Regions from separate parts of the Pseudoalteromonas galatheae genome, predicted to be linked through region 1. Evidence: predicted binding sites of a transcription regulator. Region 1 holds the regulator's gene; the other holds the start of a gene.
What was found. The regulator ArgR, encoded in region 1, controls arginine synthesis, uptake and breakdown. The targets are predictions, from matches to a motif close to ANTGAATANNTATTCANT.

Region 1 (5,261 bases):
AATGTCATTCTTGATGTGCATGGCCTAGAAATTAGCGCAGCAAAAGCGCTTGAAGAAAAAATTAACCAGATTGTTGGCGTTGTGACTAACGGCTTATTTGCCGCACGTGGCGCTGACGTTGTAATAACAGGCACTCCAGAAGGGCCTAAAATCAACTAGTGAGATTACAGATGAGCAAGGTTTCGTTATCAAAGGATAAAATTCGAATTTTGTTGTTAGAAGGCGTACATCAAAGCGCCGTTGAGACACTAAAGCGCAACGGTTATAGCAACATAGACTACGTTAAAACATCCTTACCGGAGCCTGAGCTGATCGAGCGGATCAAAGATGCTCACTTTGTCGGGATCCGCTCACGTACCCACCTTACAGAGGCAGTACTAGAACAGGCTGAAAAGCTGGTCGCTATTGGCTGCTTCTGCATCGGCACCAACCAAGTAGATTTAGATGCTGCTAAAAAACGTGGTATTGCCGTGTTCAACGCCCCATTTTCTAACACCCGCTCTGTAGCCGAGCTCGTATTAGGTGAAATTCTCTTGTTACTGCGCCGTGTTCCTGAACGTAACGCAAAAGCGCATCGCGGAGAGTGGGATAAATCTGCCGACGGCTCGTACGAAGCCCGTGGTAAAACGCTGGGTATTATCGGTTATGGTCACATCGGCACCCAGCTCGGCATTATGGCTGAGAATATCGGTATGAACGTCGAGTTTTATGACATCGAAGATAAGTTAACGCTCGGCAATGCAACGCAGTTACACACGCTTACGCAACTGCTGCAAAGAGCGGACGTAGTCAGTTTACATGTACCAGAGACGCCACAAACCAAAAATCTTATTGGCATGGCTGAAATTGAAGTGATGAAGCAAGGCGCAATCCTAATTAACGCATCACGTGGAACGGTTGTTGATATCGACGCCTTAGCTGAAGCATTAGCGGCTAAGAAACTTTCCGGCGCTGCTATCGATGTATTCCCCGTTGAGCCAAAATCTAATCATGAAGAATTCGTCTCACCACTACGCGAGTTTGATAATGCTCTGCTAACCCCACACGTTGGTGGTTCTACCCAAGAAGCACAAGAAAACATCGGTGTGGAAGTCGCGGGTAAGTTGGCGAAGTATTCAGATAACGGTTCAACAGTCACGGCTGTTAACTTCCCTGAGGTTTCTCTACCTGAATTATCAAACCGAAGTCGTTTATTGCACGTACACGTAAACCGCCCAGGCGTACTAACGCAAATCAACCAAGCGTTCGCTCAGCACGGTATCAATATAGCGGCGCAATACCTACAAACGGATGAATCTATTGGTTACGTGGTTATCGACGTCGATAGTGACCACTCTGAAGTGGCGTTGAAAGAGTTAAGTGCGGTTGAAGGCACTATCAGAGCACGTATTCTTCACTAAGAAGAATCAAGCATAAAAAAAACCAGTCACTGTGAAGCGACTGGTTTTTTTGTATCAATTTGGCTTACGCCATGAAATCAACACCTTCTTTGATGTCTTTTTCAAGTGTCGCTAGCATGTCGTCTTTTGCTTTTTGCTCAAACGCGCTTAGCTCACCGTAAGGAAGTAACTTCTCTACACCGTTTTTACCAAGGATGACTGGCTGTGCAAAGAATGTTGCGTCGCCTGTGTTACCTTCAACGTATGCGTACTCAAGTACTTCTTCACCTTGTAAGCCTTTCACTAGTGAGAAGCAGAAACGTGCTGCTGCTGCACCCATTGAAAGTGTAGCTGAACCGCCACCCGCTTTAGCTTCAACCACTTCAGTACCCGCGTTTTGGATACGAGTTGTTAGTGAAGCAACTTCTTCGTCAGTGAACTCAACACCTTCAACTTGAGAAAGTAGAGGTAGAATTGTAGTACCTGAGTGACCACCAATTACTGGGATCTTAACTTCAGCAACGTCTAGACCTTTAAGCTCTGCGATAAAAGTTTCAGCGCGGATAACGTCAAGCGTTGTTACACCGAATACGCGAGCTGGATCATAAGTACCTGCTTTTTTGAACACTTCAGCAACGATTGGTACCGTGCCATTTACTGGGTTTGTGATGATACCAACAAGTGCTTTAGGGCAGTTTCTAACGATACCTTCAGCAAGTGTCTTGATGATACCTGCGTTAACGTTGAATAGGTCAGCACGGTCCATACCAGGCTTACGAGGCATACCAGCTGGGATAAGCACTACGTCAGCACCAGCAAGAGCTGGGTCTAGGTCGTCTTTACCATAACCCGCTACTTTTACCGCAGTTGGGATGTGAGATAAGTCAACTGCAACACCAGGTACAACAGGTGCAACGTCATAAAGCGCTAACTCAGAGCCAGCTGGAAGACCATTTTTAAGCAATAAAGATAGAGCTTGACCGATACCGCCAGCGGCACCTAATACAGCAACTTTCATTTGAATTCTCCATAATTTGAAGGTGGAATTGAGTGTGCAGTAAAGATAATGAAAAGCGCTGTTAAACACAAATTAATCACGGTTATTTTCGAGATTTTTTGACTAATGTCTTAAATAAAAGTGTAAAGATCGCGACACTTTGTCTATTTATGCTTTACGACTGTCATTTTGGTCGCGCAAATTTGGGAATCTTAGTGGTTTTGTGTAGAATTTAAAGATTAGCCGTAAAAGAAGACAGACTATGCAGCCGCAAGAAAAACAAGAAGCACTTATCAAAGCATTTAAAGCCATTTTAAAAGAAGAAAACTTTGGCTCTCAAGGCGAAATTGTTGATGCTCTAAAACAACAAGGGTTTGACAATGTCAGTCAGAGTAAAGTGTCGCGCATGCTGAGCAAGTTTGGTGCTGTACGTACACGCAATGCTAAGCAAGAAATGGTTTACTGTTTACCCGCAGAAATGAGCGTACCGACAGCAAAAAGTCCTTTGCGTCAGTTAGTCGTTGATATTATGCACAACGAAATGATGATTATAATTCGAACCAGCCCGGGGGCTGCACAATTAATTGCAAGATTACTTGACTCTTTAGGTACCGCAGATGGCGTATTAGGTACCATTGCTGGCGACGACACGATTTTCATTGCGCCTGCAAAAGTCTCTGAAATCGACATTACTTTAGACAAAGTAAAAACCCTGTTCGATAACGTTTAGTCTGTTATTTTTATTAGTGCTGACTCACAAGTTAGCACTTACTCTGGTACTTTCCTCTGAGCAATTACGCTTTCTCACTATTACAATAAACAGAATAAACTGCTTATCTTTACAGCAAAAAATGTTTGACATAATATGTCCGTGTGTGGCAACTTTAGAAACGCAAGGTGGGATTTTCTCATTACGCGTGGATAGTTTTTTAAGCTGATTGATTAGCTTCTATAGCTTATTTTCGGCGGCATTTAAGCTCATTGGATCTGCTCGCTATTCTCTTTACTCAATCATCTCACTATCCTATGATACGGAACGGGGATTCAATCGCTCTGACAAATTAGAGACACCTAATAACATTGATAGGCCCCCTACCGCAAAAAATGGAAATACAAGGAACTAAGGAACAGCAATGGAATTTTTAAATACTGCATTTACGTTTCCCACTGTTATTTTTTCAACACTACTACTGATTGTGCTGTTGTTCTGGTTAATTGCTTTACTTGGTTTTGCTGATATCGATATCTTAGAAGGCGATGTTGATATTGAAGCCGAAGGCGCAAGCTCTGGTTCTTTTTGGGAGGTCGCTTTTGGTGGTGTCCCAGTGAGTATTTCATTGAGTTTAATCATCGCGCTAGGCTGGATTACCAGTATTTATGTGCAACAGTTTTTTGCTTACCTGCTGGGTAATGGCATTTTTTACTACCTGATGGGCACGGTATTTATGCTTGCTAGCCTCATTGTTGCATTACCACTAACCGCCGTCATTGTAAGGCCACTACGACGCTTTTTCGAAAGCCAAGAAACCACATCAAAGCAAGCGCTGGTTGGGCTCGAATGCGTTATTGCAACATCAAGAGTTAACAACACGTTTGGTCAAGCCAGAGTATATATTCAAGGAACAGAGCAACTTATCGAAGTGCGCTCGGACGAAGAAAACACTTTCACACTAGGAGACAATGCCTTACTTATCGAACATGACCCCCTTACACATAGCTACACGATTGTGGCTAAACCTTGGTAATAGTACGGAAAATAACGGAATTTAGGAACGAGTTGGCATAGCTAGTACCAACTCAAACAACATAGCGCAACGCAGGAAAAAACATGGAATTTCTAAACAACCTCGGACCGGTGCTCGCAATCGTGGGCATATCCATCGTCATTATTTTTGCCATTCTACTTCTGATTGGAAAGTTCTACCGCAAGGTCGAACAGGGTCAGGCATTGATCATCAACAAGATGAAAAATGAGCCTGATGTCACAACAACGGGCGGCATTGTGCTACCCGTGATCCATAAAATGGAAGTCATGGATATTTCAACTAACCGCATGGTATTGGAGCGTCGTGAAAATAGCGGCCTGATCTGTAAAGACAATATCCGTGCTGACATCGCCATCACTTTTTACATTCGCGTAAACGAAAACAAAGAAGATATCCTACGCGTTGCGAAACAAGTTGGCTGTGCACGTGCCTCGGCACCAGAAACCTTACAAGCATTATTTGAGGCAAAATTCTCCGAAGCCTTGAAAACCGTTGGTAAGCGCATGAATTTTGAGGAGCTATTTACACATCGTAACGAGTTCCGAGATTCTATTAAAGAAGTGATTGGACAAGATTTATCTGGCTATACGTTAGAGGATGTCGCAATTGACTATCTTGAACAAACCTCAATCGACAAGTTAGATCCAAATAACATTCTTGATGCTGAAGGTATTCGCCGTATTACCGAAAAAACCTCACGCCAAAACGTGGAAACTAACCAGCTTAAATGCGATGAAAAAGCGCAAATCGACAACCAAAACCAAGCAGCATTTGAAAAAGCCGCAGAAGTCGAGAGACAAAAAGAAGACGCTAGCGCAAGACAGCGCCGTGAAATCGAATCAGTGCGCGCTCGCGAAGCCGCAGAAGCTGAACGTGTTAAGCATGAAGAGCGCTTAAAAGCCGAAGAAGCACGCCTCAAAGCGGACGAAGCAATTGCAATTGCAGAACACAATAAACAGCGTGAAATCGATGTTGCAGAGCAAAATCGCCTTCGCTTACTCGGCATCGAAGAAGAAAAAGTCACACGCTCTCGCCAGATAGAAATTATTGAGCGCGAACGCGAAACCGAAATTTTACGTATCCAAAAAGCCAAAGCACTGGAAGTCGAGCAAAAAGAAA
Region 2 (5,261 bases), on a different contig from region 1:
CTTGAGATTTTATTGCCGACAGGCAAAACCTCGCTCTGTGATTTGCTGCCGACTTCCTTTGGTCCGGACGATCTGGGTAACAGTGAAAAACTTTTTTCTCAAACACATCATTTAGCTGAGGATAAAGCTTTGCCTGAATTAATTAGTGCTGCGCTTTATCATCATTATCTTAGTGCTTATTGTCCCTACACACATAATCAAAGTGCCGTGGAAATTAAACTAGACAGTGGCGAGTGTTTTTATGGACGTTATGCTGAAAATGCGGCTTATAATCCAAGCTTGTCACCATTACAAAGTGCACTAAGCCAACTAGCGATGTCGGGTAAAGTATTATCTGAGGTAAATGTGGCAGGGATCACTTTGCTAGAAAAGCAAGGCTTTGCAAATCAGTTGCAAGTAAGTCTAGCGGTGTTACAGGCATACAATGCTGAGCATTTACTAACACATATAGAGATTGAGTAATCACTCAATCTCTATATCTTCAGCGATTATTTCGAAAGTAAGATTTCAGCTGCTTTTAGCACAGCTGTGACGGCTTTCTTTTCAACAGCTTGATGGTCAACGTTGGGGATCTCTTGGCGTGTTCTGTTTACCAATACACCTGCAAGACATGCGGACTTCAATCCAAGTGCTGCACACATGGTAAACAATGTCGCAGATTCCATCTCATAATTCATCACGTTAAGCTTTTGCCATTCTGCACATAAACCCTGATACGCCTTTCTAACGTAGCCTGAGTATGTGTCATAACGTTCTTGCCCTGGGTAGAAAGTATCACTAGACGCCGTAATACCGACATGATGGGTAATACCTAATGATTCACAGGCTTGTACCATAGCGGCTGTAGTGTGGAAATCAGAAACCGCAGGAAACTCAATTGGCGCAAAATGCTGGCTAGCGCCATCTAAACGCACTGATGCCGTACTCACCAATATATCACCTTCATTGATATGTGGTTGAATTGCGCCAGTTGTACCTATGCGTAAAAAAGTAGTGATGCCAAGCTGCGCTAACTCTTCTACTGCAATTGACGTAGATGGGCCGCCTATACCAGTTGAGCAAATTACCACAGGACTTTCATTTAAAAAGCCAAGGTAAATATGAAATTCGCGCGTTTGTGCTAAGCAGACAGGAGAATCGAGATATTCAGAGATGCGTTTTGAGCGCTCGGGATCACCCGGAACAATTGCCAGTGAAGCGCCTTGTAGGTCGGCTTTCGTAAGACCTAAGTGAAATACCTTTTCCATAGTAAACCTTAGTTATAATTAAAGCGTAATGTTTATAGTTAACGGCTATCAAGTACAGGACAGATGTCCTATTTAAGCGTGAGGTGTTTAAATTATACCAATCGTATTAAGTAAATGAGCGATTTTGAAGTGGGGAAATAGTGTTTAGTAGCATGCTCTTGCGTCCTGCCACTGACAAGCTATCTACATCCGTATAAGCAAAGAAAAGTTTTTCTAATCATTTGTTTTAATTAAAAAACTTAAAACACGCTTATCTGATAATTTACCCTTCAAATTGGTTGGAGAATTAAAGCGGTTAGTATTATAACTCACAATAGCTTGCGGGATTGTCGATGTTCCACTAAACCTTAACATGAGAGCAACAATGAGGAATGGTTATGCCTGCTACACATTCTATAAATAAAGACAACGAATTTGCACGTTGCTTTGAGTGCAACAAAGTCCCGGTCATGGCACCGTTTCACTGGCTCGCATTAGCCTTTAAAGATATTGCGAATGCGCCATTACTTAGCCTAGTGTATGGACTTATTTTTACCTTGATCCCCGCCTTTATCATGTGGTTAGTATATCAATCAGGAACTCACCTGGTTATTTTGCCTGCTGCGGTTGCCTTCGCACTTATTGGACCTGCTTTCGCAGCAGGTTTGTATGATGTCGCGTGGGAGTTAGAAAAGGGTCATAAACCAACGTTAACACATAGCCTTAAATCTATGTTTCGCAATCCCGCTGGTGAATGGGGGTTTGCGGTGCTACTAATGGTCATTATGATTGTTTGGATGCGCTTGGCAGCACTCATTCATGCGCTATATCCTAATGTTCCTAACCCAACGTTTGAACAGCTTTCGGCGTTTTTAGCCCTCGGCTCAATTGTGGGGGGCATTTTATTGGTTTGCGTATTTGCAATCTCAGCATTTACCCCACAAATAATGATGGAGCGTCGAGTCGATATCATGACTGCGGTCATCAGTTCAATGCATGCGGTAAAAGAGAATGTCGGCGCTATGGTGGTATGGTGCGGTATATTAGTGTTTTTGGTGATGCTAGGATTTGCAACTGGGACTGCTGGTTTTATCGTTATTATGCCGTTACTAGCGTACGCAAGTTGGCATGGCTATATCGCTGTAATTAAAACAAAAGTTCCACGCCACTACGAATAACTAAACGCCCTCTATGAATAAACAACCGCAGCGCCAACGAGCATTGTTGGTACTGTGGTTGACTTCCTATTTGAACCTGTTATATGTGCTGCAACAACGACCTAACGAACAGGTAAAGCCTTCCAAAAACTAAGTTTGAAACCAATGAAACCCTATGAATTATAAGGTTTTTTATTTTAAATTTATGGTTTTTACGCATTTTAAATCGACCGTATTTTGAATGTGACGCACACTATAATGCGTAATGGGCAAGGTTTTTCTGGATCGCATGATTATGCACTTAAGAGGGGATAGCGATGTCTGAGAGCAAAAAACAATTCCATAAAAAACTTGAGCACTGTTTATGCCCACCGGGAGATGGTGTGTTTACAGTAAACACAGCGAAAGAAAGAAAAGATGCGCTAAGACAAAAGCTATACGGGCAAACAGAAGGTATTGATGCTCTTTGGAAAACATCGCTAGAACAGCTGGGCGAAAGTGAGCATAAAGCGGTAATTCTTGGGATTAGTTCAGATTGTGGTGGTGGAATTTTACGCGGTGCCAACTGGGGTCCGTTATTTTTGCGCTCGACATTAATTGAGCAGCAGCCGCAAACGAATGCGTTTGACCTTGGAGATGTGCGTGTTATTCCACATTTACTTCATGATAAATACTTGAATGAAAGCACGATCAGCAACTGTCAAAAAGCACTTTATGCGGATCCTGAGAGTGAATATTACGTGTCACCTTTATCTATTACAGAAGATGTTTGTGATGGTTTTTACGAAAATTATCCAGATAAAGGTGTGTTTGGTATTGGTGGCGACCACTCAATCAGCTACCCATTAACAAAAGCGTATCTTAAAGCAAAGCGTGCTCGCGGTGTAAAAACAGCAATTATTCATTTTGACGCCCATACGGATTTACTTGTCGAACGCTTAGGTATCGATTTATGTTTTGGCTCTTGGTGTACGCATATCCTAGAGTTCCTGCCTGCACCACACCACTTAGTGCAATTTGGGATCCGCTCTAGTGGCAAACCTAAATCTCATTGGGAGTCAACGTTTGGTGTTAAGCAGCATTGGGCTCATGAAATTAGGGAGCGTGGTGCACAAACGATTGTTGAAGAAGTTATTACACAGTTAAAGGCTGATGGCGTTGAAGAACTTTATGTCAGCTTCGATATTGATGCACTAGATGAAGAATTTGCTTCTGCAACAGGTACTCCTGAGGCGGGTGGTATGACTCCAGACGAAGCGATGCTAATTCTACAAGCGCTGCGAGGCGAGTTTAAAATCACAGGTGCAGACATGATGGAAATTGCACCATTTACCGATAGCTCCCTCGTTGGTCAAACAAGCTCAGAAACGACGCTCAAAGAAGGCGCCAAGTTGAGTGCATTTTTAATTGATGCTATCAACAATAGCTAACGCAATTAAGTAACTAAACAGCTCTGTGATAGGCGTGGGGATCCATGTCTATCACTCATTCACTTCAATAAATTACCCATAATACGCTTTTTAAAAAACCATTCAGCCTTTTTAAAAATTGCTCAACCTTTAAGTTAAGACTATATTATTCAAGTAGCTATGGGGAGAGTTTCAGATGGGTGTATACTCAATTGGTCTTTGTATTTTACTGATGAGTTTCAGTGCGCTTGCCTATACGCTAAATATTGTCACTGAGAACTTTCCTGATTTCCAATACCTTAATGAAAAAGGAGAGTTGATTGGTCGCTCTGCGGATAAAGTTAGGGCCGTGCTTGATGGCGCTGGCGTGGATTACACCATCAACGTACTTTCATGGCCTGCAGCCTATAATGCCGCATTGAGAAAAGAAGATACCTGCGTATTTTCAACAGCCAGAAATACCATTCGCGAAAATGAGTTTAACTGGGTATTTCCAATTGATACTTTTTCTACATCTTTTTATGCGCTACGTGAAAGCAAAATCAAGTTGAATAAATTAGAGGACGCGCAAGTTTATCGAACTGCAGTGATCCGGGATAATTTTAGCCACCAGTTTTTAATGGAACATGGTTTTCAAGAGGGAAGGCAGCTGATCCTGATTAACTCCTTTGACAAGGTTTTTGAACTACTCAAAGCGCGAAAAGACTTTGTTGACTTGGTGATACTAAGTGATGCTCAGTTTCGATTTCGAAGTGCAAAAGAGCAAACGGCTCAATTACTTGAGCCGGTATATACCTTAGATAAGTTTAATACGTCACTTTACTTAGCTTGTAATAAAAATGTTCCCAAACACATCCTTGAGAAACTTCAGGAAACCTACAACGCGCTTTATTCAGCCAAATAAGCTTGAGGAAAACGGATTATTTTTTTATCTCTGGCCACTGAAAGCCGTGAAATGTATCTAGATACAGTTGCTCCACTTTGGTTCTTGCCCAAGGTGTGCGGCGCAAAAACTTGAGACTAGATTTAACGCTTGGATTATCTTTGAAGCAGTTGATATCTACGGCGGCTGCCATTTCTTTCCAGCCTAGCTGCTGTTCAAGTTTTACAATAATTTCTTCTAACTTGATACCGTGAAGGGGGTTATTTGCTTGGGTTGTCATCTTCTACTTCTATATAACTTGAGATATTACACCTAGTTTACCCTAATTTTATTTGAAATTTCAGGTCTAATTGGCGTACCAGATGCGTCAGCTTTTACCCACATAAGTTTACTGTTATCTTCGTTGTATTTTTTTGTGGCACAGACAAACAGCATATCAAACTGTAACAACAGTGCGCCTTCGCTATATGATTTACCTTCATACCAGCACACTTCCTTTGGTATTTCTGTATACAACCTTAAATCAGCGGGCGTTGCAGCCAAAATCGGCAGTGAGATCAAATTAACAGCGATTAAACAAATTAAA

Region 2: the regulator ArgR is predicted to act here: its motif matches at 2,668-2,685, upstream of CWC29_RS18350 (arginase family protein).

Annotation. Positions count from the first base shown of each region.
Region 1 is NZ_PNCO02000001.1:650,516-655,776, reverse strand. It holds gene rpiA (ribose-5-phosphate isomerase RpiA) at 1-159, shown strand, start outside; gene serA (phosphoglycerate dehydrogenase) at 171-1,400, shown strand; gene mdh (malate dehydrogenase) at 1,465-2,397, opposite strand; gene argR (transcriptional regulator ArgR) at 2,639-3,106, shown strand; gene CWC29_RS02790 (OB-fold-containig protein) at 3,510-4,121, shown strand; gene CWC29_RS02785 (hypothetical protein) at 4,205-5,261, shown strand, end outside.
Region 2 is NZ_PNCO02000002.1:43,913-49,173, forward strand. It holds gene cdd (cytidine deaminase) at 1-462, shown strand, start outside; gene udp (uridine phosphorylase) at 489-1,247, opposite strand; gene CWC29_RS18345 (DUF2189 domain-containing protein) at 1,625-2,404, shown strand; gene CWC29_RS18350 (arginase family protein) at 2,701-3,813, shown strand; gene CWC29_RS18355 (transporter substrate-binding domain-containing protein) at 3,989-4,696, shown strand; gene CWC29_RS18360 (VF530 family protein) at 4,713-4,955, opposite strand; gene CWC29_RS18365 (DUF1496 domain-containing protein) at 4,988-5,261, opposite strand, start outside.